DNA from 3 places in the Streptomyces clavuligerus genome. Region 3 is predicted to be linked to each of the others. Evidence: riboswitches for the same ligand, from Rfam matches in the RefSeq annotation. Region 3 holds a riboswitch; each other region holds the start of a gene.
What was found. Region 3 has a riboswitch for cyclic di-AMP ahead of CRV15_RS12800 (M23 family metallopeptidase). Riboswitches for the same ligand answer to the same signal wherever they lie in the genome.
Positions count from the first base shown of each region.

Region 1 (9,888 bases), 1.1 Mb from region 3:
CGCCCGCGCCCTGGTCCTCGCCGGTGCCGCCGACGACCAGCTCGGGACGGCTGTCGCCGTTGAGGTCGAGCAGGCCCGTGGCGGAGCCGAAGCCGTCGTTCGCCTCGGTGGCGCCCGGGATGCCCGCGGTGCTCTGGGTGAAGACCTTCGCCCCGGTGGCGGTCGGGCCCGTCGCCGAGCCGCGCAGGACCATCACGGCACCGGCCTTCTGCGCGTTGTCCACGGCCTTGCCCGGGATGCCCGTCGCGATGTCCCCGTAGCCGTCGCCGTCGACATCGGCCACCGAGACACCGGAGCCGAAGTACTCCTTCCAGTCGGCGGTGCCCGGCACCCCGTTGGTGTCCTGCGTGAACGCGACGGCCTTCGCCCCGACCGCGCCCTTCGCCGAACCCGGGTAGAAGAGGACCCGGCCGCCCTTGCCACCGGACATGTCGTTCTCGCGGAAGTCGTCCCGGCCGACGACGATGTCCGCGAACCCGTCCTTGTTCACATCCCCGACGTCGACGTTCTCGCCGCCCTGGAGATTGAGATCGGACGTCTTGACGAGCTGCGGCGCGGTGGCGGGCCCCTGGGCGGTGCCCGTCCACACGGCCGTCTCCGGGTACTCGTACAGATCGGAGCTGTAGCGCGCGGCGACGAGGTCGGCGCGGCCGTCGCGGTTCACGTCACCGGCGGCGAGATCGGTGATCCGGTAGGGGTCGATGTCGTCGATCAGCGTCGACCCGGCGGCCGAGCCGTCCCGCTGGAACGGGCCCGACAGCACCCGCAGATCGGCCTCGTCGACGCTGGTGGCCACATCGTGGTCGCCGTCCCCGTCGAAGTCGCCCACCGCGACCGAGCCGCCGAGCCCGGCGTGGGCGGCCGTGCCCTCCGCCAGGGTCGCCGCGCCGGACAGGCCCTGCGGCCCGCCCCACAGCACGGTCAGCGAACCGGCGGACGCCCGGCCGGTGCCGAGCTGGTCCCTGTCGGCGCCCACCACCAGATCGGCGTAGCCGTCCCGGTCGAGGTCGGCGCTGGCGATGGCGGAACCGAACCGCTCATCGGCCGCCGCGGTGCCGGGCACACCCGCGCTGTCCTGGTGGAAGAGCTGCTTCTGCGCGGTCAGCGGCTGGGTCTTCGACCCGAACAGCACGGAGACATGACCGGCCTTCGCCGTCGTGCCCGCCGTGCCGCCGGGCGCCGCGACCGCCAGGTCGAGAACACCGTCGCCGTTGAAGTCGTTCGGCTTCGCCACCGCGTTCTTGGGCGCGGCGGGCCGCACGGATTCGGCGGGCGCGGCGAGCGCCAGGGGAGCGGTCAGCGCCGCGGCGGCCATGACGGCGGCGGCGAGTACGGGCCCCCGGGCCAGTCGGTGAGAGGTCATGAGTCAGCCTTTCGGATGTACGGCTGGAGAGGCGCGGAGCGATATGCGTCCGCGCTTCCGGCGGAATCCGCCAGATGTGACTGCTGTGACCCGTGGGACATCGAAAGGGTTGTGCCCGTATCGAGAGACAGCCGAGAGCCGTCGAGAGCCGCCGGGGGACAGCCGGTCGCCGCCGATCGCCGCCGATCGCCGCCGGGGAGCGGCGGACGCGGGCGGATGTGTCACGCTAAGGAGGACCGCACAGACCCAGGGACCGCGCACGGGGGAGTTGGCACCACGATGGCCGTACGGGGGCAGCTGTTCCGTTTCGCGCTGGTGGGAGCGGTGAACACCGGCACCTACTACGGCCTCTATCTGCTCTTCCTGCTGCGGCTGCCCTATGTCGCCGCGCATGTGGCCGCGTTCGCGCTGAGCATGGTGGGTTCCTTCTTCCTCACCTCGTACTTCACCTACCGGACCCGGCCCACCTGGCGGAAGTTCCTGCTCTTCCCGCTCACCAACGCGGCGAACTTCGTCATCACGACGACCGGTGTCTATCTCCTCGTCGACGTGCTGCACTTCGGCAGCCGCTACGCGCCCCTGATCGCCGCTGCCGCCGCCATCCCGGTCACCTTCCTCGTCTCCCGGACGATCATGCTGCGCCCGGACCCGCGCCCGGACGCGCGGACCGGCGCGGACCCCGAGCCGGAGCCCCGTTCCGTACCCGTCTGATCACCTGATCGGAATCAGTGCGGCGGAAGTAGTGGCCGGAGCACCTCCCACTCCCTACCATCGTCACCTCAGGGCTCTTGTGAACCACCGCACAATGTCGGACCGCACATGTCGGGAGGATTCCTTGCACCGCCGCCGTCGCACCGCCATCACCGCATCCGCCGCGCTGCTTCTCGCCACGCCCCTGCTCGCCGCCTGCGGCGACGAGGCCCGCCCCGGCGCTGCCGCCCTCATCGGGGGACAGCGGATCGAGGTGTCCACCGTGCAGGCAGCGGCGAAGGACGTCCGCGCCGCGCAGGCGCGCTCCCCGCACGCCGCCCAGCTCATCAAGGACAGCGGCCAGCTCAGCCGGGCCAAGCTCTACGACTTCATCGTGGACCGGGTCGTGGCCCGGGCGGCCGAGGACGCGGAGGTGAGCGTGACCCGCAAGGAGCTCCAGCAGACCAAGGACGCGCTCGCCCAGCAGTCGGGTGGGGAGCAGGCCCTCACCGCCGCGTACCTCCAGGACCGGGGCGTCGCCCCCGACCAGGTCGACGACGCCGTCCGGCGGGAGATCCTGATCAACAAGCTGGCCCAGTCCCTCGGCGGCACCGGCACCCCCGCCGACCAGAACCGGCTCCAGGAGGCGTTCGTCGCCGCGTCCAAGGCGCTCGACATCGACGTCAATCCGCGCTTCGGCCGCTGGGACGACCAGAAGCTGGAACTCCAGGGCTACCAGGCGCCCTGGATCAAGCAGGTCACCCAGCAGCCGCAGCCGCAGCCCGTCCCGCCCGGCGGCGCGTGACGGGAGGTAGGTTCGAGGGGTGACCACCACCACGCCCCCCGACACCGGCCGTATCGTCCTGCTCACCGCCAGCCACCGGGTGGCGCCCGGGCTGCTGTCCTGGCCCGCCTGGCAGACGCTGCGCGCGGCCGACCGGGTGCTGTGCGCGGACCCCGGCCATCCGCAGCTCCCCTATCTCCGGGAGGCGGGCGTGACGGTGGAGATCGCCGAGCCCACCGCGCGGGAACTGGTCGACGGCTGCGCCCGGGGCGCGACCGTGGTGGTCCTCGCCTGCGGTGAGGGCGACCGAGCCCTCACCGACGGCCTGGCCCGGCTCGCGGGCTCGGGCCGGGAGCGGATGCCCGACCTCGAACTGCTGCCCGGCTCGTACGACCTGCCGGGCAGCCGGTTCCTCGACCTCGTCCAGGTCATGGACCGCATCCGCAGCGAGTGCCCGTGGACCGGCGGACGGACCCACCGGGCGCTCGCCAAGTACGCCATCGAGGAGGCGTACGAGCTGGTCGACGCGATCGAGGACGGGGACCGGGACGATCTGCGGGAGGAACTGGGGGACGTGCTGCTCCAGGTCGTCCTGCACGCGCGGATCGCCGAGGAGGACGAGGAGGCGCCGTTCTCCGTGGACGACGTCACGGGGACGCTGGTGGAGAAGCTGATCCACCGGCATCCGCATGTGTTCGGCGCGGAGCGGGCCGAGACGCCGGACGAGGTGCGGGAGCACTGGCTGCGGACGAAGGCGGAGGAGAAGCGGCGCGCCTCCGTCACCGACGGCATCCCCCAGGGCCAGCCCGCCCTGGCCCTCGCGACAAAGCTCGCCTCCCGCGTCCGCCTCGCGGGTCTCGACGTCCCCCTCCCGGCGGACGGCACCGTCGGCTCCGAACTGCTGGCGCTCGCCGCGCGTGCGGAAGCCTCCGGCATCGACCCGGAAACGGCCCTCCGCGCCACGGCCCGCGCCTACCGCTCCGCGATCCGCGCGACGGAGGCGGAGTCGGAGTCGGAGTCGGCGTAAGCCCCGCCGCCGCTTGCGGCACGCGTCACATTCATCCCGGTGGGGACGCCCCCTGAAATCCCCTCCGCCGGTTCGGGGGCGCGGCGCAAGATCTAGCCTCTGGGGGCCCCGGACGGAGTCCGGGGGAGATTGAGGCGCGGGGGTTCGGGGGCCGGCCCCCGACGGCGAGCCCGGGCCTGCCCGGCCCCCTGCCCCCGGCCCGGGGGAACGGCGCGGGTTACCGTCGAAGGGTGAGTGACTGTCCCGTATCCGCATCCGCCCCCGGCCGGGGACCAGGCCAGGAACCAGGCAAGGGACCTGGTCAGGGGCCCGCCCCGGAACTCTTCAGCTGGGAGTTCGCGAGCGACCCCTACCCCGCCTACGCCTGGCTCAGGGAGAACTCCCCGGTCCACTGGACCAAGCTGCCGAGCGGGGTCGAGGCATGGCTCGTCACCCGCTACGACGACGCCCGCCAGGCCCTCGCCGACCAGCGGCTGTCCAAGAATCCGGCGCACCATGACGAGCCCGCGCACGCCAAGGGCAAAACCGGCATCCCGGGCGAACGTCAGGCCGAGCTGATGACCCATCTGCTCAATATCGACCCCCCGGACCACACCCGCCTCCGCCGTCTCGTCTCCAAGGCGTTCACCCCGCGCCGGGTCGCCGCCTTCGCCCCCCGGGTGCAGGAGCTGACGGACCGGCTGATCGACGGCTTCGCGGAACGGGGCGAGGCCGACCTCATCCATGAGTTCGCGTTCCCGCTGCCCATCTACGCGATCTGCGATCTGCTCGGCGTCCCCCCGGAGGACCAGGACCAATTCCGGGACTGGGCCGGAATGATGATCCGTCACGGCGGCGGCCCGCGCGGCGGTGTCGCCCGTTCCGTCAAGAAGATGCGCGGCTATCTGCTGGAGCTGATCCACCGCAAGCGCGCCTCCCTCACCGACGAGGGCGCCGACGACCTGATCTCGGGTCTGATCCGGGCCAGTGACCACGGCGAGCACCTCACCGAGAACGAGGCCGCCGCCATGGCCTTCATCCTGCTCTTCGCGGGGTTCGAGACCACCGTCAATCTGATCGGCAACGGCACCTTCGCCCTGCTGCGCCACCCGGAGCAGCGCGAGCGGCTCCAGCGCTCCCTCGCGGCGGGCGAGAGCGGGCTGCTGGAGACCGGGGTGGAGGAGCTGCTCCGCCACGACGGGCCGGTGGAGATGGCGACCTGGCGGTTCGCCACCGAACCGCTGGTGATCGGGGGGCAGCGGATAGCGGCGGGCGATCCGGTGCTGGTGGTGCTCGCCGCCGCCGACCGCGATCCGGAGCGGTTCGGCGAACCGGATGTCCTGGACCTTGCGCGGCGTGACAATCAGCACCTCGGCTACGGGCACGGCATCCACTACTGCCTGGGCGCGCCGCTCGCCCGGCTGGAGGCGCAGACCGCGCTGGCGACCCTCTTCACCCGCCTTCCCGAGCTGCGGCTCTCGGTCGATCCGTCCGAATTGCGCTGGCGCGGCGGCCTGATCATGAGGGGACTTCGGACCCTCCCCGTCACGTTCTCTCCCGCCCCGCGCCACGCGGAAATTGATGGCGTGTCAGGATCGTGATATTCGCGTGATCTCCGCTGCATCGACTTGTGACTGATGTTCGACTGCCGCTACGTTCACCCCGTCTCAGCAGTCTCGCGAAAGGCAACCGCATGCTCTCCGGGAATGGTCGACATCGCCGACCCCGTCAGGCTCCGGCTCTCGTCGTCGCGGCAGGAGTGACGGGCTCGGCCATCGCGCTCCCGCTTCTGGGCGCGGGTTCGGCGACGGCGGCCGACTCCGCCGTCTGGGACCGGGTCGCCGAGTGCGAGAGCGGGGGCGCCTGGAGCGCCGACACCGGCAACGGCTACTACGGCGGCCTCCAGATGTCGCAGCAGACCTGGGAGGCGTACGGCGGTCTGGAGTACGCCTCGGGCCCGGACCTCGCGAGCCGTTCGCAGCAGATAACCGTGGCCGAGAAGGTCCTGGCGGCCGAGGGCGCCAAGGCGTGGGCCTCGTGCGCCGGGATGGCCGGTCTGGCCGTCCCGGGCGCCGACGCCGCCCCGAAGAAGGCCACGGGCGCCACCGAGGACGCCGCGCCGTCCGGCGCGCGCTCCGGCGGCGCCGACGCCGACAGCGGGCCGTCCGGGAAGGCGCGGGCGGGGGACGCGGCCCCGTCGGCCGCCGCCGGGAAGGACAAGGGCGCCACGGACCGGAACGCGGAGCAGGGGTCCCCGGCTCCCGCCCGCACCCAGGGCGTGGGCAACGGCACCGACAGCGCCCCGGCGGCGGGGAAGGGCACGCCCGCTCCGACCGGCGGCGGCAAGCACCGGGGCGCGCCCGCCGAGGAGTCCGCCGCGCGGGCGGAGAAGACGGCGGGGACGGCCGACCGGGACGGGACGGCGGGGCAGGACGCGGCGTCCGCCCCGGCCGCCGGGTCCACCGCGTCCGAGGCGGCGACCGCCGACACCGGCGCGGCGCCCCAGGACCGCGCCACCGGCACCGCCGACCGCCCCTCGCGCGCCGGTGAGGCCCGTACGGAGCTGACGGCGGACACCGCCGCCACCGCCGCCGACAGGGCCACGGCCGCCGGTGCGGCGGACACCTCTCCCTCCTCGTACACGGTCCAGCCCGGCGACAGCCTCTCCGTCATCGCGGCGGAGAAGGACGTCGACGGCGGCTGGAACTCCCTGTACGAGCGGAACAAGGACACCGTCGGTGCCGATCCGGACCTCATCCACCCTGGTCAGAGCCTGGATCTGGAGAACGCCCAGCAGTAGTTGTGTCGGGGTTTGTCCTGGTTTGCAGAAATGAGACAAGGGTCTCTTTGCGAAAACGGGCGAACCCCGCGCAGCGGAATCTCGGATTCCAGCCCCCACCTGCGGAAACGAAGGTATCCGGAGTGGCGAGATGGGCGATTTTTCCTCGATGTTCTCCTTTGAACATCAGGAAGAGCTGTGATTCGGTCTGAACCGCTCGCCACAGCGGGCACCAACGACCGTCACGCCGAATCCTGCCGTCGGTCGGGGGGCATCAGTCGACGCGCAGAGCGCCGAAGGCAGGAGCGGGGGACCCAAGGTAAGCGCCGGTCCCGGTCGCTGACGGACGGTTCGGTGCACGAGGAGTGCGCCGGAACCGGACGCCGGTGGGCCGACCGGCTTGGGGTGGAGCCGCGCGCAAGGACGCGCGGCCGGGCAACTCACACGGCCCGAACCCGACAGCTCACCTCGTAGGCGTCGGTGAGGAGACCTCCATGCTGTTTTCCGGCAAGGGCAAGCACCGTCGTCCCACGGCCCTCAACCGTGCCACCCGTATCGTCGCGTTCGCCGGTGTGACCGGTGCCGCCGTCGCCGCCCCGCTGGCCGGTGCGAGCACCGCCACCGCCGCCACCGCCGCCGAGTGGGACAAGGTCGCCCAGTGCGAGTCCGGCGGCAACTGGTCCATCAACACCGGCAACGGCTACTACGGCGGCCTCCAGTTCTCGACCTCCACCTGGGCCGCGTACGGCGGTACCGCCTACGCCCCGACCGCCGACAAGGCCACCAAGGCGCAGCAGATCGCCATCGCCGAGAAGACCCTCGCGGGTCAGGGCAAGGGCGCCTGGCCGAAGTGCGGTGTGGGCCTGTCCAACACCCCGTACGGCAGCGCCGCCCCGGCCCCGGCCCAGCCCAAGCCGCAGCAGCAGGCGCCGAAGCAGGTGCAGCAGGCCCCGAAGCAGCAGACCGCCCCGGCGCCGCAGCAGCGCGCCGAGGCCCCGACCACCCGTTCCGTGGAGCGCACCGCCCCGGCCCCGGTCCAGCAGGCGCCGCAGCAGGCCGCCCCGCAGACCCAGGCCCCGGCCAAGGGCTTCCTGAAGGGTGACGGCGAGTACGAGGTCAAGGCCGGTGACACCCTCAGCTCCATCGCCGAGGACCACAAGGTCAAGGGCGGCTGGCAGAAGCTGTTCCAGCTCAACGAGGACATCGTCGACAACGCCGACGTGATCTACGTGGGTCAGCAGCTCCACCTGCGCTGAGCCCCGCCCTCCCCCGATGCCCCGGGAAGCCCCGGGTGACGGACCGCCCCGGTCCGGTGCGCTTCCCCCCGTGCGCGCCGGACCGGGGCTCTGTCATGTCCGGGCCCCTGGCCCGGCCAGGGGCCCGGCGCCGCAGCTCCCGGGAATCGCTACTCGGCAGTAGCTATGCAGCGGTCTGCCCCGCTCTGCTCTACTTCTTTACCTTTTTCGTCCCAGCGGGCGGGCATCCGCCCGGATGGACCCCGCCCGCCGGTTAGGCTCTTGTCGCAAGGCCAACGGAGCCCTGCACCCATGCGTCACATCCCAGAAGGAGATGCTCGTGCCGTCCATCGACGTCGTCGTAGCCCGGGAAATCCTGGACTCCCGAGGCAACCCCACGGTCGAGGTCGAGGTTGGCCTCGACGACGGCAGCACGGGTCGTGCCGCCGTTCCGTCCGGTGCCTCCACCGGTGCCTTCGAGGCCATCGAGCTCCGCGACGGTGACCCGAACCGTTACCAGGGCAAGGGTGTCGAGAAGGCCGTCCTCGCCGTCATCGAGCAGATCGGCCCGGAGCTGGTCGGCTACGACGCCACCGAGCAGCGCCTGATCGACCAGGCGATGTTCGACCTGGACGCCACCGAGAACAAGGGCTCCCTCGGCGCCAACGCCATCCTGGGTGTCTCCCTCGCCGTGGCCCACGCCGCCTCCGAGGCGTCCGACCTGCCGCTCTTCCGCTACCTCGGCGGCCCGAACGCGCACCTGCTGCCCGTTCCGATGATGAACATCCTCAACGGTGGCTCCCACGCGGACTCCAACGTCGACATCCAGGAGTTCATGATCGCCCCGATCGGCGCGGAGTCCTTCTCCGAGGCCCTGCGCTGGGGCACCGAGGTCTACCACACCCTCAAGAAGGTCCTGAAGCAGAAGGGCCTGGCCACCGGCCTCGGCGACGAGGGCGGCTTCGCCCCGAACCTGGACTCCAACCGCGCCGCCCTGGACCTGATCCTTGAGGCGATCAAGGAGGCCGGTTACGTCCCGGGCAAGGACATCGCGCTGGCGCTCGACGTCGCCGCCTCCGAGTTCTACAAGGACGGCGTCTACGAGTTCGAGGGCAAGCCCCTCTCCGCGGCCGAGCTGACCGAGTACTACGAGGAGCTGGTCGCGGCCTACCCGCTCGTCTCCATCGAGGACCCGCTCTTCGAGGACGACTGGGCCGGCTGGAAGGTCCTCACCGACAAGCTGGGCACCAAGGTCCAGATCGTCGGCGACGACCTCTTCGTCACCAACCCGGAGCGCCTGGCCCGCGGCATCGAGGAGGGCTCCGCGAACGCCCTGCTCGTCAAGGTCAACCAGATCGGTTCGCTGACCGAGACCCTGGACGCCGTGGAGCTGGCCCAGCGCAACGGCTTCAAGTGCATGATGTCCCACCGCTCCGGCGAGACCGAGGACGTCACCATCGCCGACCTGGCCGTCGCCACCAACTGCGGCCAGATCAAGACCGGCGCCCCGGCCCGCTCCGAGCGCGTGGCCAAGTACAACCAGCTCCTGCGCATCGAGGAGATCCTGGACGACGCGGCCGTCTACGCGGGCCGCAGCGCGTTCCCCCGCTTCAAGGGCTGACCGCCCCGGGAGCCGATGGCCGGACGGACCGGGGAAGATCCCCGGGGCCGCCCGGCCCGGCTCCTGGCCCGTCGTACCGGCGTCCCCGGCCGCGGTCCCGTACCGTGTCCGGGGACGCGTCCGCGTCCGCGTCCCCGGACACGACAGGGGACGCCGCCCGGTGCGAGCGAACAAACGCGAGCGAGCAAAGCGGCGAAACCGGCGGAAGCGGCGGAAGCGGCGAACAGGGGAGGCGGGATACGAATGGCCGGGAAGAACCGCGACCGGTTCTCCACCGCGACCAGGCTGCGGCTGATCGGTGAGCAGACCGCCGCCCGGGTGTACCGCTCCCAGAACCGGCGCCAGGCCCGCCGCTCCCGGCTCACGGGCCGCGCCGCCTTCCTCGCGCTCGTCGTCTGCTCGCTGGTGGT
Region 1 covers NZ_CP027858.1:4,125,428-4,135,315, forward strand. The annotation lists gene CRV15_RS17350 (FG-GAP-like repeat-containing protein) at 1-1,363, opposite strand, end outside; gene CRV15_RS17355 (GtrA family protein) at 1,643-2,074, shown strand; gene CRV15_RS17360 (SurA N-terminal domain-containing protein) at 2,199-2,858, shown strand; gene CRV15_RS17365 (nucleoside triphosphate pyrophosphohydrolase) at 2,878-3,864, shown strand; gene CRV15_RS17370 (cytochrome P450 family protein) at 4,095-5,444, shown strand; gene CRV15_RS17375 (LysM peptidoglycan-binding domain-containing protein) at 5,603-6,643, shown strand; cyclic di-AMP (ydaO/yuaA leader) riboswitch at 6,904-7,114, shown strand; gene CRV15_RS17380 (LysM peptidoglycan-binding domain-containing protein) at 7,117-7,878, shown strand; gene eno (phosphopyruvate hydratase) at 8,192-9,478, shown strand; gene CRV15_RS17395 (FtsB family cell division protein) at 9,722-9,888, shown strand, end outside.
Region 1: linked by a shared signal. The riboswitch ahead of CRV15_RS17380 (LysM peptidoglycan-binding domain-containing protein) and the one ahead of CRV15_RS12800 (M23 family metallopeptidase) in region 3 are both predicted to bind cyclic di-AMP.

Region 2 (9,888 bases), 1.8 Mb from region 3:
GCGGCCCGCTATGTCGGCCCGCCCCCGCCGCAGCCCGTGCCCGCCGTCTGAGAGAGGCCCCAGGTGAGTCCCGTCCCCCCGCCGAGCAAGCAGATCCCCGTCATCGTCCTCGCGGGCTTCCTCGGCTCGGGCAAGACCACCCTGCTCAACCATCTGCTGCGGGCCTGCCGGGGCACCCGCATCGGCGCGATCGTCAACGACTTCGGCTCCATCGAGATCGACGCCATGACGGTCGCGGGCCAGCTCGGCGACTCCACGGTCTCCCTCGGCAACGGCTGTCTGTGCTGCGCCGTCGACGCCTCCGAGCTGGATGTCTTCCTGGAGAAGCTGGCCCGGCCCGCCGCCCGTCTCGATGTGATCGTGATCGAGGCGAGCGGTCTGGCCGAGCCGCGGGAACTGGTGCGGATGGTGCTCGCCGCCGCGAACGAACGGGTGGTGTACGGAGGACTCGTCGAGGTCGTCGACGCGGCCGAGTTCGACGCCACCCGGGAGCGGCACCCCGAGATCGACCGCCATCTGGCCATCGCCGACCTGGTGGTCCTCAACAAGACCGACCGCGTGGACGGGGCCGCGCGGGCCCGGCTGCGCTCCGCGCTGGCCGCGCTCGCCCCCGGGGCCGCGGCCGTGGAGTCGGTGTACGGGAGGGTCGACCCGGAGCTGTTCTTCGACCGCCGACCCGCCGGGGAACGGGTGGGACAGCTCGCCTTCGACGATCTGCTGACGGCGGACGACGCCCATCCCGGAGCCGGGACCTGCGACGGGAGCTGTACGGGGAGCTGCGACGCGGGAGCGGGCCATCCGCACGCGTCCTACGACAGCGTCGCCTTCACCGCCGGGCGGCCCCTGCACCCCCGGCGGCTGCTGGACTTCCTCGACTCCCGGCCCGAGGGGCTCTACCGGATCAAGGGCTTCGTCGACTTCGGCGCGGCCGACCCCCGCAACCGGTACGCCGTCCACGCCGTCGGCCGCTTTCTGCGCTTCCTCCCCGAGCCGTGGCCCGCCGGTGCCGAGCGCCGCACCGACCTCGTCCTCATCGGCTCCGGCATCGACGCCCCCGCCCTGCGGACCGCGCTCGACCGCACCCCGGTCACCGACGACCCCGCGGACCTCCCCGACGAGCGGAGCATGTGGGGCGTCCTGCGCTATGTCGCCGATGTTCCCGATGTTCCCGATGTTCCCGACGCCTCCGGAGCCCCCGGCCCGGCGGCGGCGGAACCGGCCATGGCGGAACCGGCCGCGGAATGGACCGGGGAGTGGACCGGGGAGACCGTGCCCGGCGGCTGACCCCCCGCCCGCCCCGCCCGCGGAAACCGTGGGCGCGGAAACCGCCGGGGCGGGCCCGCGCCGGGGACGGACCCCGACACCGGCCCGCCCCGATGGACGACGTGCGCGGACGAGCGGCTCAGCGCGGCGGGCCCGCCAGGACCGCGACCGCGGAGACCGGCGGCGTACCCGAGCCGTCCCGCCGGGGGTCCTGCTCCGGCAGCTCCGCCGGGACGCCATTGGCCTGCGCCGCCCTGGCCGGGGCCTCGCCCGCCCAGGCGAGGAGCAGCACGTCCTCCCCCTTGAGGAAGCGCTGACAGCGCACCCCGCCGGTGGCCCGCCCCTTGCGCGGGTACTGGTCGAACGGGGTGAGCTTCACCGTCGTGACCGAGTCGTCCAGCGCGCCCGTGGAGCCCGCCGCCGTGAACACCACCGCTTCCGCCGCCGGGTCGACCGCCGTGAACGACAGCACCCGGGCGCCGTCCGCCAGCTTGACGCCCGCCATACCGCCCGCCGCCCGGCCCTGCGGCCGGACCTGGGCCGCCGGGTAGCGCAGGAGCTGTGCGTCGGAGGTGATGAAGACCAGATCCTCCTCGCCGGTGCGCAGCTCGGCCCCGCCGACGATCCGGTCGCCCTCCTTCAGCGAGAAGACCTCCAGCTCGTCCTTGTTGGCCGGATAGTCCGGCACCACCCGCTTGACGACGCCCTGGAGCGTGCCCAGCGCCAGCCCCTGCGAGGACTCGTCCAGCGTGGTGAGGCAGATCACCGTCTCGTCCGCCTCCAGCGACAGGAACTCCGACAGCGGCGCGCCGCCGGACAGCGTCGGCGCGGTGGCCGTCTGCGGGAGCTGCGGCAGATCGATCACCGCGACCCGCAGCAGCCGTCCCGCCGAGGTCACGGCGCCGATGTCGCCGCGTGCGGTGGCCGTGACCGAGGACACGACCAGATCGTGCCGCGCCCGCTTGGGGCCCGGCTCCGGCAGCGGGTCCCCGGTGACCGTCCGCGCCAGCAGCCCGGTGGAGGACAGCAGCACCCGGCAGGGGTCGTCCGCGACCTCCAGGGCGACCGCGGGGGCCGGGACCGCCCCCGACTCCAGCAGGACCGTGCGCCGCTCGGTGCCGAACTTCTTCGCCACCGACGCCAGTTCGCCGGAGACCAGCTTGCGCAGCTCCGCGTCGGACTCCAGGATGCGCGTCAGCGCCGCGATCTCGTCCATGAGCCGGTCGCGCTCGCTCTCCAGCTCGATCCGGTCGAACTTGGTGAGCCGGCGCAGCGGGGTGTCCAGGATGTACTGCGTCTGCACCTCGGAGAGGCCGAAGCGCTCGATCAGCCGCTGCTTCGCCTGCGCCGAGTTCTCGCTGGAGCGGATCAGACGGATCACCTCGTCGATGTCGACGAGCGCGACGAGCAGCCCCTCCACGAGGTGCAGCCGGTCCCTGCGCCTGCCGCGCCGGAACTCGCTGCGGCGGCGGACCACGGTGAAGCGGTGGTCGAGGTAGACCTCCAGCAGCTCCTTCAGCCCCAGCGTGAGCGGCTGGCCGTCCACCAGCGCCACATTGTTGATCCCGAAGGACTCCTCCATGGGGGTCAGCTTGTAGAGCTGCTCCAGGACGGCCTCGGGGACGAAACCGTTCTTGATCTCGATGACCAGCCGCAGTCCGTGGGCACGGTCCGTGAGGTCCTTGACATCGGCGATGCCCTGGAGCTTCTTCGACCCGACCAGATCCTTGATCTTGGAGATCACCTTCTCCGGGCCCACCGAGAACGGCAGCTCCGTGACGACGATCCCCTTGCGGCGGGCCGTCACGTCCTCCACCGACGTGGTGGCGCGGATCTTGAAGGTGCCCCGGCCCGTCTCATAGGCGTCCCTGATGCCCGAGAGGCCCACGACCCTGCCGCCCGTGGGCAGATCGGGACCCGGGACGAAGCGCATCAGCGCCTCCAGGTCCGCGCCCGGGTACCGGATCAGATGCCGCGCGGCGGCGATGACCTCGCCCAGATTGTGCGGCGGCATATTGGTCGCCATGCCGACCGCGATGCCGGACGAGCCATTGACCAGAAGGTTCGGATAGGCCGCCGGGAGGGCCACCGGCTCCTGCTCCTGGCCGTCGTAGTTGGGGGCGAAGTCGACCGTGTCCTCGTCGATGGACTCCGTCATCAGCGAGGTGGCGTCCGCCATCCGGCACTCGGTGTACCGCATCGCCGCGGGCGGGTCGTCATTGCCCAGCGAACCGAAATTCCCGTGCCCGTCGACGAGCGGGACCCGCATCGAGAACGGCTGCGCCATCCGCACCAGGGCGTCGTAGATCGACGCGTCGCCGTGCGGGTGCAGCTTGCCCATGACCTCGCCCACGACCCGGGCGCACTTCACATAGCCGCGGTCGGGGCGCAGGCCCATCTCGTTCATCTGATAGACGATGCGGCGCTGGACCGGCTTCATCCCGTCCCGCGCGTCCGGCAGGGCGCGCGAGTAGATGACGGAGTAGGCGTATTCGAGGAAGGAGCCCTGCATCTCGTCGACGACGTCGATGTCGAGGATCTTCTCCTCGAAATCGGGCTGCGGGGTTTTCGTGCTGCGGCGGGCCATCGAGGCTGCTGCTCCTTCACGACCGGATCGGGAACTGACGCCGACCATTGTGGCCCGTCGCACTGACAACACCGACCGCGACCCGGTGAACGACTTCGGGTGACCCCCCGGGGAGCCCCCGCGGGGCGCGGACCGGCGCGGTGTCCGCCCCGGCGGAGACCGCGCACGGGTGCCGTGCCACGGAAGGACACGGAAGGACACCGGAGGACGCGTAAGGACTTCGCCAGCGGTCGTCCCGCTTGCATACAGTGGCGGTGCTGGGAAAACAACACCCCTTAAGCATCGCGATCGAAGGGACGTACATGCCCATGGGTCACACGGCCACAGCGCGGGCCGGTTCGGGCGGTCTGACAGCGACGGAGCACCGGCTGGCCAATGGCCTGCGCGTGGTGCTCTCCGAGGACCATCTGGCTCCGGTCGCCGCGGTCTGCCTCTGGTACGACGTGGGATCGCGCCACGAGGTCAAGGGCCGTACCGGGCTCGCCCACCTCTTCGAGCACCTCATGTTCCAGGGCTCCAAGCAGGTCCACGGCAACGGCCACTTCGAACTGGTGCAGGGCGCGGGCGGCTCGCTGAACGGCACGACCAGCTTCGAGCGCACGAACTACTTCGAGACCATGCCCGCCCACCAGCTTGAGCTGGCGCTCTGGCTGGAGGCCGACCGCATGGGCTCCCTGCTGGCCGCCCTCGACGACGAGTCGATGGAGAACCAGCGCGACGTGGTCAAGAACGAGCGCCGCCAGCGCTACGACAACGTGCCCTACGGCACCGCGTTCGAGAAGCTGACCGCCCTCGCCTACCCCGAGGGCCACCCGTACCACCACACGCCCATCGGCTCCATGGCCGACCTGGACGCCGCCACGCTGGAGGACGCCCGCGCGTTCTTCCGTACGTACTACGCGCCGAACAACGCGGTGCTCTCGGTCGTCGGCGACATCGACCCGGAGCAGACCCTCGCCTGGGTGGAGAAGTACTTCGGCTCCATCCCCGGCCACGACGGCAAGCCCGCGCCGCGCGACGGCTCCCTCCCGGACGTCATCGGGGAGCAGCTCCGCGAGGTCGTCGAGGAGGACGTGCCCGCGCGCGCCCTGATGGCCGCCTACCGGCTGCCGCACGACGGCACCCGTGAGTGCGACGCCGTCGACCTGGCGCTCACCGTCCTCGGCGGCGGCGAGTCCTCCCGGCTGCACAACCGGCTGGTGCGCCGCGACCGGACGGCCGTGGGGGCCGGCTTCGGCCTGCTGCGGCTGGCCGGGGCGCCCTCCCTGGGCTGGCTGGACGTGAAGATCTCCGGCGGGGTCGAGGTCGGGACGATCGAGGTCGCCGTCGACGAGGAGCTGGCCCGGTTCGCCGCGGACGGCCCCACCCCCGAGGAGATGGAGCGGGCCCAGGCCCAGCTGGAGCGCGAATGGCTGGACCGGCTCTCCACCGTCGCCGGCCGCGCCGACGAACTCTGCCGGTACGCGGTGCTCTTCGGTGACCCGCAGCTCGCGCTCACCGCCGTCGAGCGCATCCTCACGGTCACCGCCGACGAGGTGCGCGAGGCCGCCGCGGCCCGGCTGCGGCCGGACAACCGCGCGGTGCTGGTGTACGAGCCGCTCGCCGCCGAGGCGGCCGGGCAGAGTGACGAGACCGACGAAGAAGGGGCGGGCCAGTGACCGACGCCGAGCCGCTGACCACCATGGAGTTCCACCCCCAGCCGCAGGCGGGCCGGGCCAGGCCGTGGGCCTTCCCCGCGCCCGAGCGCGGCGCGCTGGACAACGGGCTGACGGTGCTGCACTGCCACCGCCCCGGCCAGCAGGTCGTGGCCGTGGAGATCCTGCTCGACGCCCCGCTCGACGCGGAGCCCGAAGGACTCGACGGCATCGCCACGATCATGGCCCGTGCGCTGTCCGAGGGCACCGACAAGCGCTCCGCCGAGGAGTTCGCCGCCGAGCTGGAGCGCTGCGGGGCCACCCTCGACGCGCACGCCGACCACTCCGGTGTACGGATCTCGCTGGAGGTCCCCGCCTCCCGGCTGCCCAAGGGCCTCGGGCTGCTCGCCGAGGCCCTGCGCGCGCCCGCGTTCCTCGACACCGAGATCGAGCGGCTGGTGCGCAACCGGCTGGACGAGATCCCCCACGAGACGGCCAACCCGTCCCGGCGCGCCGCCAAGGAGCTGTACAAGCAGCTCTTCCCGGCCTCGCTGCGGATGTCCCGGCCGCGCCAGGGCAGCGAGGAGACCGTCGCCCGGATCGACTCCACGGCCGTGCGGGCGTTCTTCGAGACCCATGTCCGCCCGGCGACCGCGACCCTGGTCGTCGTCGGCGACTTCACCGGGATCGACCTGGACGCGGTGCTCGCCGACACCCTCGGGGAGTGGACGGGCGAGGCGGGCGCGCTCCGTCCCGTGCCGGCGGTCTCCGCGGACGACGCCGGACGGGTGATCGTCGTGGACCGCCCCGGCGCGGTGCAGACCCAGCTCCTCATCGGCCGGGTGGGCCCGGACCGCCACGACCGTGTCTGGGCGGCCCAGGTGCTCGGCGCGTACTGCCTCGGCGGCACCCTCACCTCACGGCTCGACCGGGTGCTGCGCGAGGAGAAGGGCTACACCTACGGCGTCCGCGCCTTCGGGCAGGTGCTGCGGTCCGCGCCCGACGGCTCGGGCGCCTCGCTGCTCGCCATCAGCGGCTCGGTGGACACCCCCAACACGGGCCCGGCGCTGGAGGACCTGTGGCAGGTGCTGCGGGTGCTGGCCGCCGAGGGGCTGACCGACGCCGAGCGGGACGCCGCCGTGCAGAACCTGGTGGGTGTCGCACCGCTGCGCTACGAGACGGCCGCCTCCGTCGCGGGCACGCTGGCCGACCAGGTCGAGCAGTATCTGCCCGACGACTACCAGGCGCGGCTGTACGCGCGGCTGGCGGAGACGGGGACCGTGGAGGCGACGGCGGCCGTCGTCAGCGCCTTCCCGGTGGACCGGCTGGTCACGGTGCTCGTCGGGGACGCCGCGCAGATCGCGGCGCCCGTGGAGGCGCTGGGCATCGGCAAGGTCACGGTCGTCACGGGCTGACCTCCCGGGCGGCCGGACCCCGTGACCGGCCGTGCGGCGTACGGACGTACGGCGGCCGGACCCCGTGACCGGCCGGACTCCCGTGACCGGCCGTGCGCCCGGCTGTGCGACCGGCTCCGCGACGCGTGGACGGAACCCCGGCGGTGCTCTGACCGCCGGGGTTCCGCTGTACTTGCTCTACATTTGCCCGGTTTTGAGGAAATGTCATGGGGCTTCTCCTGTCTGGGCTGTGGCATAGCCAACAAAATCCGTCGTCTGTTTGGCGAACCGGAGGTGACGCCCGTAGCGTCGACGCGGCTGTTCGCCCGCTCCACGCCGCGTCCGCGGCACGGACAGCCATCGCCGAGTCCCCACCGGGTGCGAGCCCAGGGGAGCCGGGGACCCACCGTCCCCAGGGGTGAATCGGGCGCCTTCGCACCGCGGAGGGGTCCGTAGGAGACCTTCCTGCTCCGAACCCGTCAGCTAACCCGGTAGGCGAGAAGGAAGGAAAGGATCAGCCTCTTCATGGCGTTGACCCGCTCCACCGGGAAGCACCGCGCCCCGAGCCGTGCGACCCTCCGAGGCGCCAACATCGCCCGCGCGGCCACGCTCGCCACCACGGGCGTCTGCGGCTCCCTCGCCACCCCGGCCCTGGCCGCGGAGAGCACGGCACCGGCCGCGTCCTCCGAGGACACCGGCACCTTCATGATCCTCGCCGCGGACGCCGAGGCCGACTCGCTCGCCGACGAGGTCGCCGACCAGGCCGTCACCCAGAAGCGCGAGGCCATCGCCCGCGAGGAGGCCGCCGAGGAGGCCCGCCGCAAGGCCGAGGCCCGTGAGCGGGAGGCCCAGGAGGCCCGGGAGCGCGCCGCCCGCGAGGCCGAGCGCGAGCGTCTGATGAACACGTATCAGGCGCCCGTCAGCGGCGGGGTCTCCACCGCGTACCAGACCGGCGGCGCCTACTGGTCCTCCGGCAGCCACTCCGGCATCGACTTCCACGCCTCCTACGGAACCTCCGTGGTCTCCGTGGGCGCGGGCACCGTCGTCGAGGCCGGCTGGGGCGGTGCCTACGGCAACAACGTCGTGATCCGGATGAACGACGGCTCGTACACCCAGTACGGCCATCTGGCGGCGGTCCATGTCGCCGCCGGGCAGAGCGTGCTGCCGGGCCAGCAGATCGGTCTCGCCGGGTCCACCGGCAACTCCACCGGCGCGCACCTCCACTTCGAGGCCCGCACCGGCGCCGAGTACGGGTCCGACGTCGACCCGGTCGCGTATCTCCGTTCCCACGGCGTGCACGTCTGACATCTCTCCGCGCGCCGTGCGGCGCGCGCCCGGGGCCCCGTCGCGTATCCACGCGGCGGGGCCCCGGCCGTCCTCCGGCCGCCGTCGCGCGGGCCCGTGCGGCGCTCCTGGCCCCGGGTGCCGCCGGACCCGGTGGCATCCGGCCGCTGGCACGTGTCCCGGGCACTGGCCGGAAGCGAGCGACGCCGCACGCCGTCCCACGGGGAAAGGGGCTCCGCTGCAATAGAGTCGCCGGACGCGCGGCACAGGCGCCGTGCGGCCCCCGGCAGCCGTCCGGCCCGGGGCGCGAGCGGCGGATCACAGCGGAGGTTCGGTCATGCGCGTCCCCGCGCACTCGGTCTGCACGGCGATCCGCGACGACATCGTCTCCGGGGTCTTCCCGCGCGGCGCCAAACTCACCGAGGAGCAGCTCGCCCGCCGCTACGGCGTCTCCCGTATCCCCGTGCGCGAGGCCCTGCGGACCCTGGAGGCCGAGGGGTTCGTGGTGACGCAGCGGCACGCCGGTGCGCATGTCGCGGAGCTGAGCGAGCAGGAGGCCGCGGATCTGCTGGAGGTGCGGATGCTGCTGGAGCCCCTGGGCGCGGCCCGCGCGGCCCGGCGGCGCACCGAGGCCCATCTGCGGGTGCTGCGTGGCCTGGTGCGGCTCGGGCAGGAGCGGGCCCGCCGGGGCCAGGCGGAGGATCTGCGGGCGCTGGGCGGCTGGTTCCACGAGACCCTGGCGCAGGCGTCCGTCAGCCCGGGGCTGATCGCCCTGCTCACCCAGTTGCGGCACAAGATCGCGTGGATGTACGCGGTGGAGCAGCCCGCCGAGCCCGTCGCGTACTGGGCGGAGCACGGCGCGATCCTGGACGCGGTGGCCCGGGGGGACGCGGAGCGGGCGCGGGCCCTGACCGCGCTGCACGCCGAGCGGAACGCCGGGGCGCACCGGCTGCGGACCTCCCACCCGGTCCGCCCGCCCCGCCGCGGGCTGGCGCCCGCCCGCCCCTGAGGCGGGGAGAGGGGAACGGGGAAACGGTGGCGCGGGCGGGTCGCGGCGGCATGGAACCGCGCCGCGAAGGGGTGGGCCGAGGCGCGGAAGGCGGGCGGCGGAGGCGCGAGAGGCCGCGGAACCTCGCCGCCTGCCGCCCCGGGCCCGCGCACGGATCGTCGCGGAGACACGAAAAGGCCGCGGACCCCGGTGTCGTGTCGTCACGGGAAGTCCGCGGCCCCTGAGCGGTGCCGGACGGGTCAGACCGTCTCCGGCAGCTCCTCCAGGCCCTCGGCCACCAGCTTGGCCAGGCGGTCGAGCGCGGCGTCCGCGCCCTCGGCCTCGGAGGCCAGCACGATCTCCTCGCCACCCCGGGCGCCCAGGCCGAGCACCGCCAGCATGGAGGCGGCGTTGACGGGGTTGCCGTCGGCCTTGGCGATGGTCACCGGCACGCCGGACGCGGCGGCGGCGCGGACGAACAGGGAAGCGGGTCGGGCGTGCAGGCCCTCGGCCCAGCCGACGTTGACACGGCGCTCAGCCATGGTGGTGCCCTTCGGGGGGAAATGGGTTGTCTAGACCAGTGTGCCATGGTACGGGCCCCGCCCCGTGCCGTCCGGGGGCGAACCAGCCGCGCCGACGGGGCCCCCAGGGAGCCCCGGATGGCCCCCGCCACCCCGGCCGGCCGTTCCGACCTCGCCTTTCTCCTCCCGCAGAGCTTCGTGACCGCTCCGACCGCCG
Region 2 covers NZ_CP027858.1:1,251,822-1,261,709, reverse strand. The annotation lists gene CRV15_RS05010 (citrate synthase/methylcitrate synthase) at 1-51, shown strand, start outside; gene CRV15_RS05005 (CobW family GTP-binding protein) at 64-1,284, shown strand; gene CRV15_RS05000 (DNA gyrase/topoisomerase IV subunit A) at 1,403-3,850, opposite strand; gene CRV15_RS04995 (M16 family metallopeptidase) at 4,153-5,508, shown strand; gene CRV15_RS04990 (M16 family metallopeptidase) at 5,532-6,899, shown strand; cyclic di-AMP (ydaO/yuaA leader) riboswitch at 7,230-7,390, shown strand; gene CRV15_RS04985 (M23 family metallopeptidase) at 7,404-8,183, shown strand; gene CRV15_RS04980 (GntR family transcriptional regulator) at 8,500-9,171, shown strand; gene CRV15_RS04975 (HPr family phosphocarrier protein) at 9,411-9,692, opposite strand.
Region 2: linked by a shared signal. The riboswitch ahead of CRV15_RS04985 (M23 family metallopeptidase) and the one ahead of CRV15_RS12800 (M23 family metallopeptidase) in region 3 are both predicted to bind cyclic di-AMP.

Region 3 (9,888 bases):
CATGCCTCGGCCAGCGGAACCATATGGTCGATGTCCAGTGCCGTGGCAGGGGTCACCCGCACCTCGTCGTAGTACGACAGCCACATCCCGCCCGTCAGCGCGCAGCCGGGGCCGACCGTGGGCGGCTCGACGGCCTCCGCGATCAGCACCTCGTTACGGGTGTTGCAGCCGTCGCGGAGGTTCAGCCCCGCGTTCCAGTGCCGGAAGAGATTCCGGCTGTAGCCGGTCCGGTTCTCGTCGGCGATGACCAGCCGCCCGACGGCGACCCCGAGCCGCGCGGTCTCGGCACGGAGTCCCGGGGCACCACCCGGCGCGTCAGGGGAGGAAACAGAGGAAACAGAGGAAATAGAGGCAGCAGAGGCAGCAGAGGTAGCGGTGGAGGCGGTGGAGGCGGAAGCCGGAGGAACGAAGGAGAAAGCGAGCACGGCACAGGCCGCGGCGACGGCGGTACGCCTCAGATGAGTGATCACGTCACCCGAATTACGGGCAGACCACCCCGAAGCGGTGCAGCGAAACGAACGATTGCGCCAGACGGGCTCAGGAGTTCACCCGTTCCGCCCTCTCACGGGTGCCCCGGACGGCGTAGGAGTGCTTCATTCCGCCGCTCGCTGACGTACAGGTGTTCGTATGGACCTACTTGCGGAGGTACGGCGGGAACGCCCTCGCCCCTTGCGGGTCAATCCCCGTCCACGGCCCGTGACTCCAGCCCCTTTTGGCCGTTTGTCCCGGCATGACCAAGACATACCGTGCCCTTGCGACCGCCGTCCTCGCCGCCGGGGCCTCCGTCCTCTCCATCGCCGGGGCCACCGCTTCCCCCGTGCCCGCCCCTGCGGCCCCCACCGCGCCCGCTCCCCAGGGCTCCGCCGTCGAGCAGGTGCTGAACAGCGTCAACGGCCTGAGCCAGCTCAACCAGCTCAGCACCCTCACGGACGCCCCCGGCCAGCTCACCGCCCCCGCGACCGACCCGCTCACCACGCTCACGGGGTCCGTCACCGGTCTGACGAGCACGGTCCAGCCGTAGCCGAGCTCCGCCTCTCACCAGCCCCGTCGGGACCCGGACTCCCAGAGGATCCCGCCGGAACCCCCACTCCCAGGGGAACCACCAGGACCTCCACTCCCAGGAGATCTGTCTCTATCCCCACTCCCAGGGGAATCGCCTTACCCCCCGATCTCAGGGAACTCCCCGATCACAGGGGAAACCCGACCTCCGGGGACACACATCGACGGGGCCTCCCTCCCAGGGGCCCCGTCGCTCATGAGCGCCCGTTGTCCACAGGAGCGCGTCGTCCATGAGCGCCCGCCGTGCACAAGTACCCGTCGTGCACGAGCCCCCGTCGTCCAGGGGAGCAGGGCGTCCCTGGTGGGGCGCGTCGCCCGTCCGCAGCCCCGGAAACGGCACTGTCCCCCGGAAACGGCGCTTGACCTTTACGCAGCGTCAACTTCTACCGTTCAGGTCATGGAGTGGTCGATCCAGGAGATCGCCCGGCGCGCCGGGACGACGAGCCGGACCCTGCGGCACTACGGGGACGTGGGGCTGCTGCACCCCAGCCGGGTGGGGGCCCATGGCTATCGCTACTACGGACCCGAGGCCCTGGTGCGTCTCCAGCGCATTCTGCTGCTGCGCGAGCTGGGGCTCGGTCTGCCCGCGATCGCCGAGGTGCTCGAAGGGGAGCGGGACGCCGCGGCGGCCCTGCGGACCCATCTGGAACTGCTGGAGCTGGAGCGCGAGCGCGTCGGCCGGCAGATCGCCTCGGTGCGGACCACCCTTCACAAGATCGAGACAGGGGAGGACCTCATGCCCGAGGACGTATTGGACGGTTTCGACCACACGCGGTACGAGCAGGAGGTCACCGAGCGCTGGGGCCGGGAGGCGTACCGGCGCGGTGACCAGTGGTGGCGCTCGCTGAGCGAGTCACGGCGGCGCGCGTACCAGGAGGAGCAGAAGGAGATCGCCCGTGCCTTCGGCCAGGCGCTGGCGGACGGTCTGGCCGCCGGCAGCGGGGCGGCGCAGGGGCTCGCCCACCGGCAGTATCTGTGGCTTTCGGTCTTCGAGCCGCCCTCCAGGTCCCATTTCGCCGGACTGGGGGAGATGTACGTCGCGGATCATCGCTTCGGCGCGCACTACGACCGGCACGGGGCCGGGACGGCGCTGTTCGTCCGTGACGCGATGGCGGTCTACGCGGAACGGAATCTGACCGACGGCTGACCCGCGGCTGACCGGCCATTCGACCTCCGATCTCTGACCTCCGACCCCCGATCTCCACTCTCCGGCCCGCCGCCGGTCGGGCCGTCTGCCTGATTTATCCCTCTATGTTGCTGTTCGATCGCGGCTGATCGTCGACCGATTACGAGCCGGACGGAAAAAGTGGAGTGGATCTTGCTCGGGATGGCGTAAGGTTGTGTTCACCGACGCGGGGTGGAGCAGCTCGGTAGCTCGCTGGGCTCATAACCCAGAGGTCGCAGGTTCAAATCCTGTCCCCGCTACTGAAAGACCGTGGCCCGGCACTTCGAACCGAAGTGCCGGGCCATTGTCGTATCCGGACCTGCCCCCTCCCGCGGTCCAGGTCGTGCCCGCCCCGCCCCGGCCGGGACCGGGCCGTGTCCGCCCCGGGGCGGACACGGAACCGAAACCGAGGCCGGGGCGGCCGCTCGCCCGGTTGGACGGTGGCGGCTCGCCTCCCCCGCCGATTCCGGCCAGCCTGAAGGGGGCGCGGCAACCGTGTCCGCGGCGATCGGCGGACCGGTCAGGAGAGGCCCCCTTGGCGCAGGCAGAGCAGCGGAGCGGATACGGCGGTCGCCGCTTCGTCCGGATGCTCCCCGCGCTGATGATCGTCGCCGGAACGGTCTTCGACCTGTCCACCCCGCCCCGCTACACCGCCGCCCCGATGTTCACGGCGGCCCCGCTGATCGCCGCGCCCTTCTTCTCCTGGCGCGCCACCCTGCTGACGGGGATCACGGCGGTCTGCGGGGTGGTCGGGCTCCACCTCTACAAGGGCACGATGGACGAGCCCACGGCGTACACCGAGCTGTTCACCGTGATCACGGTCTCCGCCCTGGCACTGGTGATCAACCGGGTCATCCAGCGCAGCAGTGAGCGGCTGGCCTCCGCCCGGGTGATCGCCGAGACCGCACAGCGCGCCGTACTGCCCACCCCCGCCGAGCGGATCGGCGGACTCCGGATCGCTGCCCGCTATGAGGCCGCCCTCGCCGACGCCTTCATCGGCGGCGATCTCTTCGCCGTGCAGGACACCCCGCACGGGGTCCGGCTCGTGGTGGGCGACGTCCGCGGCAAGGGGCTGGGCGCGGTGGAGGCGGTGGCGGTCGCGATCGGCGCGTTCCGGGAGGCGGCGGAGCAGGAGACGACCCTGGAGGGCGTCACCGGGCGGCTGGAACGGGCGCTGCTCAGGGAGGCGCAGCGGCGGGAGACCCTGGACGCGGTCGAGGCGTTCACCACCGCCGTCCTCGCCGAGATCCCCCGGGGCACCGGGGTCGTCCGGCTGGTGAACCGGGGCCACCCCGAGCCGCTGCTGCTGCGCCCGGACGGCGGTCTGGACGTCCTGGAGCCGACGGAGCCCGCGCTGCCCCTGGGCATGGCCGAGCTGGGCGTCTGGCCGGACCGCGCCGAGGAGTACCCGCTGCCGCCCGGCACGACCCTGCTTCTCTACACCGACGGACTCTCCGAGGCGAGGGACGCGAAGGGACGCTTCTACGATCCCGCCGAGCGGCTGGCGGGCAGGGTGTTCCCGGGGCCGGGGGAGCTGCTGGACGAACTCCTGGACGATGTGCGGCGGCACACCGGCGGCGGTGCCACCGACGACATGGCGCTGCTCGCGGTGGCCCGGCCGCCCGATGCCCCGGGACCGCCGGGGGACCGCCGCCGCTGGCGCTCCCTAGGCGGTCCGCGCCCTCCCCGGTGAGCATTCCGGTGAGGCTCCGGTGAGGGCTGGGGTGAGGGCTGGGGTGAGGACGACTCGGCGAGCGCTTCAGAGCGGCGGTCATAAAGGGTCCGTAAAGGGCTGCACGCTCCGTAGTCGGAAGGCAGCCCTCCGATAACAATTGATGCACAGTCAGATGAACGAGGTTTTTCGACACTCGCTCAAGTCGCCCGAATCCGTCCGCTTATGCCGGGGTAAGTCCAAGGCAAAGAGAGTAAAGATCGTCTGGTGCAACTTGGAATCCGGTCCGCGTGTCTATTAACGTTCGATAACGCAGCGCGGTCGTCCCAGCCGCCGTCAGGGCGGCACCGTGCGCGTGCGCCGAATCCCGCGAGGGAACCGGGGAACCACCTTTTGGGGTGAATCGGGCTTCATCCGCCGTGCAGTTCGCGGTGGAGGCCGCCCGTAGGAGACCTTCCTGCTCCGAACCCGTCAGCTAACCCGGTAGGCGAGAAGGAAGGAAAGGAGTGCGCCTCGGTGGCGTCCAACAGCCCTGCCCCGGAAAACCCCTTCGGGTCCGGTGTCTTCAGCGAGGATGGGGCGGCTGCGTCCCCCGGTGTCTGGAACCCTTCCGCGGAAACGGTTCGCCCTGTGCGCGGCCGTCACCGTCAGCGGGTGCTGAAGCAGCGCGGCGGTATCGCCCGTAGCTCCACCGTGCTCGGTGTCGGCGTGATGGCGGCCGTCGGCGCGGGTGGCATCGCCACCGCCCAGGACAAGCCCGCCGTCTCGATCTCCCTCCCCGACGCCAAGTCCCTGCCCGGCGTCGGTTCGCTGGTCTCCGGCGACGAGGGGTCGACAGCGGACGAGAACGCTCCGACCGCCGCGATGGGACTCGCGGCCCAGCAGACCGGGGAGCAGCAGACCGCCGCCGAGGCGCTGCGCTCCCGGATCCTGGAGCAGGCCGAGGAGCAGCAGTCGAGCGCCGACGCCGCCGCCCGTGCCGCCACCGAGCTGGAGGCCGCCGAGCAGGCCGCCGCCCAGGCGGAGAAGGCCGAGCGCGCCGCCGAGGCGAAGGCGAAGAAGGAGGCCGAGGCGGAGGCCGAGGCCAAGCGGAAGGCCGAGGAAGAGGCGAAGGCCAAGGCGAAGGCCGAAGAAGAGCGGAAGGCGGAGGAGGAGCGCCGGGCCCGGCTCGCGAACAGCTTCTCGCTGCCCACCTCCAGCTATGTGATCACCTCCACCTATGGCCAGTCCGGCTCGATGTGGTCCTCCGGTCAGCACACCGGTCTGGACTTCGCGGCCGCGGCCGGCACCCCGGTCAAGGCGGTCGGCAGCGGCACCATCACGGCGGCGGGCTGGGCGGGCCCCTACGGCTACCGCATCCTGCTCCAGCTGTCGGACGGTACGGAGATCCTGTACGCCCACCTCTCCTCGATGACCGTCGGCGTCGGCCAGCAGGTGTCCGCGGGCGAGACGATCGGCCGGGTCGGCGACTCCGGCAATGTGACCGGCAACCACCTCCACCTGGAGGTCAAGACCTCCGGCGGTGCCGCTGTCGACCCGATGGCCTGGTTGCAGAACAAGGGCCTCGCTGTCTGATCGAGCCCCAGGGCCCCTGAATCCAGGGGCCCTGCGGTCGTTTCGGGGCCGTTCGCACAGCCCGCGCGACGCTGGATCCCTCTGCGGTGCCCCGGTACGCCTCTGCGGTGGGTGACACGTGTCACCCACCCCAGGTGTCCCCCGTTCCCCTTGTCCCGCAGCCCCGTTCCGCCTCCGCCCCGTGCCCGTTCCGCCTCCGCCCCGTGCCCGTTCCGCCCCCGCTCCGTCCTCTCCGTCGCCGCCCCGACCGGCGGTTTCAGCGGCGGCAAAGCCCCCACCGGCACCCTTGTCGGTGAACCGGCCCACCGGTGGACGGACGACGGGCACCCGGCGGCGGAACCCGTTCTCCGGCGGCCCTGGCGCACACCCCCCGATGCCAGGGCCGCCGGTTCCTCCGTTCCGGCACGGGCCGGTCGGACCGGACCCCTTCCGGCGCGGGACGGTCAGGCGCGATACGGGTTGTAGGTCTCGTAGTCCCGGTACGGCGGCGGTACCCAGACCCGGCCCGTCGCCCGGGCGGCGTAGGTCAGCGCCGGGGAGGCCACCGCCTTCCGCTGCCACATGTGGTGCAGCAGCTCCTGTTCACGGGCGACGAAGTCCGGGACCTCCACCCCCCGTTCGGCCCGGTGCCGCAGAAACGCCAGCGAGGTCGCGAACCGCTGGTACTCCGTCACCGTGTGCGCCGCGGCCGGGCCGTGCGCGTGCCGGGCGGCGGTGCGGGCCATCGTGCGCGCCTTCATCGAGGACAGGGCCTGGGGTTCAGCCGGGGCGATCCACCCCGCGATCGCGTACTTCGGCAGTTCGGCGGCTATCGTCCGCAGCTCGCTCTGCCGGGACCAGATCGCCAGCCAGGTCAGCAGCCCGAAGGCGGGCACCATGAACATCCCGTACACCGCGTAGAAACCGAGCGGGCCCAGATACGAGGCCGACCCGTTCCAGAGGGCGTGGACACCCATCGCGAGCAGGACGCCGAGCACCGGCAGCAGGGTGCGGCGGGTCGTGCGCGACCGCGGGGCCATGGCCGCCATGCCGAAGCCGATCCCGGCGAGCACGGTGAAGAGCGGATGCGCGAACGGCGACATCACGATCCGGACGAAGAAGGTCGCGGCGGTCACCGACGGCAGCCCCGAGTAGCCGAGCTGCTGATCCTCGCCGAAGGCGTTGCCCAGATAGAGGATGTTCTCGGTGAACGCGAAACCGGTGGCGGTGAATCCGGCGATCACCACCCCGTCGACGATCCCGTTGAAGTCCCTGCGCCGGAAGAAGAAGATCAACGCGATGGCCACCGCCTTGGCGCTCTCCTCCACCACCGGTGCGATGACCGTGGCGCCGATGGAGTGGGCGTCGGTGGTGTCGGCGGTGGCCGTGGCTATCCAGCGGGTCGCGAAGGTGTTCGCCAGGATCGCGATCAGCGCGGCGGCGAAGGCGCCCCAGGCGAAGGAGAAGATCAGATTCAGCCAGGGGCCCGGCTCCACCCGGTCCAGCCAGCGGAAGGCGGCGATCAGCAGCGGCACCGGCAGGGTGGCGAGTCCGAGTCCGACGAGGAACCCCTCGGTTCCGGTCTCCTCCCGCACCAGCGCGAGGATCACCAGGGCGCAGAGGGCGAGCAGCGTGATCAGGATTCCGGCTCTGATCGCCTTCGACTGCCAGAGCCGGGAGACCCGCCGGGGCTTGTAGCGCCAGCGGGAGCGCTCCGGGACGGCGTCGAACCTCGGGTCCTGGCGGAAGGCGGGCACCGCTGGTCCCGCCGGTCCTGCTGTCGGCCCGGGCGCGGGCGCGGAGGCGTCCGGACCGGTCCGCGCGCTGGGCGCGGGGGCCGCCGGACGGGGCTGCTGGTGGTGCGGGAACGGCTCGGACACCCAATGACCCTAACGACGGCCACCGACACCTGGCGACGCACTTCCCGCGGGGCCCTTCCGCGCGGGGCCCGCGCGGACCGCTCCGGCCGGGCCCGGTCGGACGGTCGGACCGGGGCTGCGGGACCCGGTCGGACGGTCGGTCCGGGGCCGCGGGACCCGGTCAGACGGCGGGGTCGGCCGCCCGGCGGAACAGCAGGTCGTGCACGACATGCCCCTTGTCGAGCCCCTGTCCCTCGAAGCGGGTCAGCGGCCGGAACCCGGGACGGGGCGCGTAACCGCCGTCCTCCTGGGTGTTCTCGAAGTCCGGGTGGTCCGTGAGGACCTGGAGCATCTGCTCCGCGTACGGCTCCCAGTCGGTGGCGCAGTGCAGCACGGCCCCCGGCCTCAGGCTCCGCGCCGCCAGCGTCAGGAACTCGGGCTGGATCAGCCGCCGCTTGTGGTGCCGCTTCTTCGGCCAGGGGTCCGGGAAGAAGATCCGCATCCCGTCCAGCGAGCCGGGCGCCAGCATCTCTCGCAGCAGGATGATCGCGTCGCCGTTGGCCACCCGGACGTTGGACAGTCCGTTCCGCTCGGCGAGGCCGAGCAGATTGCCCTGGCCCGGGGTGTGGACGTCCACGGCGAGGATGCCGGTGCCGGGGTCGTCGGCGGCCATCCGCGCGGTGGCCTCGCCCATGCCGAACCCGATCTCCAGTACGACGGGCAGTCCGCCGAACATCGTGCCGGGGTCGAGGGTCTCGCGGCCGTCGATCTCGATGCCCCAGATCGGCCAGAGCCGCTGGAGTGCGTCGCCCTGTCCGGTGGTGACCCGGCTGCGCCGGGGCTGGAAGCTCCGGATGCGCCGCTCGTGGTGCGAACCGGCGGGGTCGGCGATGGGCCCTCCGGGGAAGCGGGGCTCGCTCCGGTCGCGGACGGCGGGTGCGGGGGTGTGGTTCTTCAGCTCGGACACAGTGCTTTCGATTCTACGGGTCCACCGGCCGCTCTCCCGGGGTGAGCGGCCGGTCGCGGACCGTCGCACCGGGGTGCGGTCCCGGACGGTCAGAGCAGCCGCAGTACCCGGGCCGCCACCTCCCGCCCGATCGGCAGGGACGCCGTCGCCGCCGGGGACGGCGCGTTCAGCACATGGACCGTACGGGGGGCCTCCTTGATCAGGAAGTCGTCCGCCAGGGTGCCGTCCCGCAGCACCGCCTGCGCCCGCACCCCGGACGGGGCCGGGCGCAGATCGGCCTCGGTGACTGAGGGCAGCAATCGGCGCACCGCCGCCGTGAACGCCGTCTTCGACAGGGAACGGTGCAGCTCACCGGCCCCGTACCGCCAGTGCTCCCGGGCCATCTGCCAGGTGCCGGGCCAGGCCAGCGTCCAGGCCAGCTCCCGGGGCCGGACCGTCGACCGCCGATAGCCCTCGCGGGCGCCCGCGGGCACCGCGTTCGGACCGACGTGGACACCGCCGTCGATGCCGCGGGTCAGATGGACGCCGAGGAAGGGGAAGGCCGGGTCCGGCACCGGATAGACCAGCCCCCGGACGCGTGCGGGGTCCGCCAGCTCGTAGTACTCCCCCCGGAAGGGGACGATCCGCATCTCCGGGTCGTCACCCGCCAGCCGGGCCACCCGGTCGCAGTGCAGCCCCGCGCAGTTGACCAGGGCCCTGGCCCGCAGGACCCGCCCCGTCGCGGTGCGCACCGCGACGCCCCACGCCCTGCGGTCCACGGCTGTGACCTCCTCGCCGCAGTCGACCCTGCCGCCGGACTTCTCTACCAGCACCGCCAGCCGGGCGGCCACCGCGCCGAAGTCGCACACACCGGTCGTCCCCACCTGGATGGCCGCGAGCCCGCGCACCTCCGGCTCGTACTCGGTGATCTGCGCCGGGCCCAGCTCCCGCACCGGGATGCCGTTCTCCCGGCCGCGCTGGACGAGGGCGTGGAGCCGGGGCAGCTCGTCCCGTGAGGTGGCGACGATGAGCTTGCCGGTGACCCGGTGCGGCAGGTCGTTCTCGGCGCAGAACCCGACCATCTCGGCGGCGCCCCGCACCGCGAACCGGGCCTTGAGCGAGCCGGGGCGGTAGTAGATCCCGCTGTGGATCACTCCGCTGTTCCGCCCGGTCTGGTGGGCGGCCGTGGTGGCCTCCTTCTCCAGGACGGTCACCCGGGTGCCGGGAGCGGCGCGGAGGAGGGCGTGGGCGGTCGCCAGGCCGACGATCCCACCGCCGACCACCAGGACGTCGCAGTCGAAGCCACCGCGGTGGCCGGTGGGTGCCCAGGGCCCCGTCCCCGGGTCCGCCGGCCCCGGGGACGATCCGCCCGTGTCCGCCGCCGTATCCCCTGCCGTGTCTCCCGTCGCGTCCCCTGCCGTGCCCTCCCCCGTGCTTTCCGTGTCCTCCGCCGTGCCCTCTTCCCCGTCCCCGGCTCTGCCGTCGACCACCGTCACCCGCGCCACCTCCCACCCCCGATACTGCACCCGGCCACTGACAACACCGTCCGACCTGCCCGCCGAAGGTGCTGTACCCCCTGTGTCCGTACCCGAGTCCGTGCTCTGTGCCACCACCCCGTGCCACCACCCGTGCG
Region 3 covers NZ_CP027858.1:3,064,951-3,074,838, reverse strand. The annotation lists gene CRV15_RS12825 (HNH endonuclease family protein) at 1-425, opposite strand, end outside; gene CRV15_RS12820 (hypothetical protein) at 731-1,021, shown strand; gene CRV15_RS12815 (MerR family transcriptional regulator) at 1,457-2,206, shown strand; tRNA gene CRV15_RS12810 (tRNA-Met) at 2,411-2,484, shown strand; gene CRV15_RS12805 (PP2C family protein-serine/threonine phosphatase) at 2,760-3,917, shown strand; cyclic di-AMP (ydaO/yuaA leader) riboswitch at 4,245-4,401, shown strand; gene CRV15_RS12800 (M23 family metallopeptidase) at 4,413-5,471, shown strand; gene CRV15_RS12795 (PrsW family intramembrane metalloprotease) at 5,915-7,330, opposite strand; gene trmB (tRNA (guanosine(46)-N7)-methyltransferase TrmB) at 7,491-8,276, opposite strand; gene lhgO (L-2-hydroxyglutarate oxidase) at 8,366-9,541, opposite strand.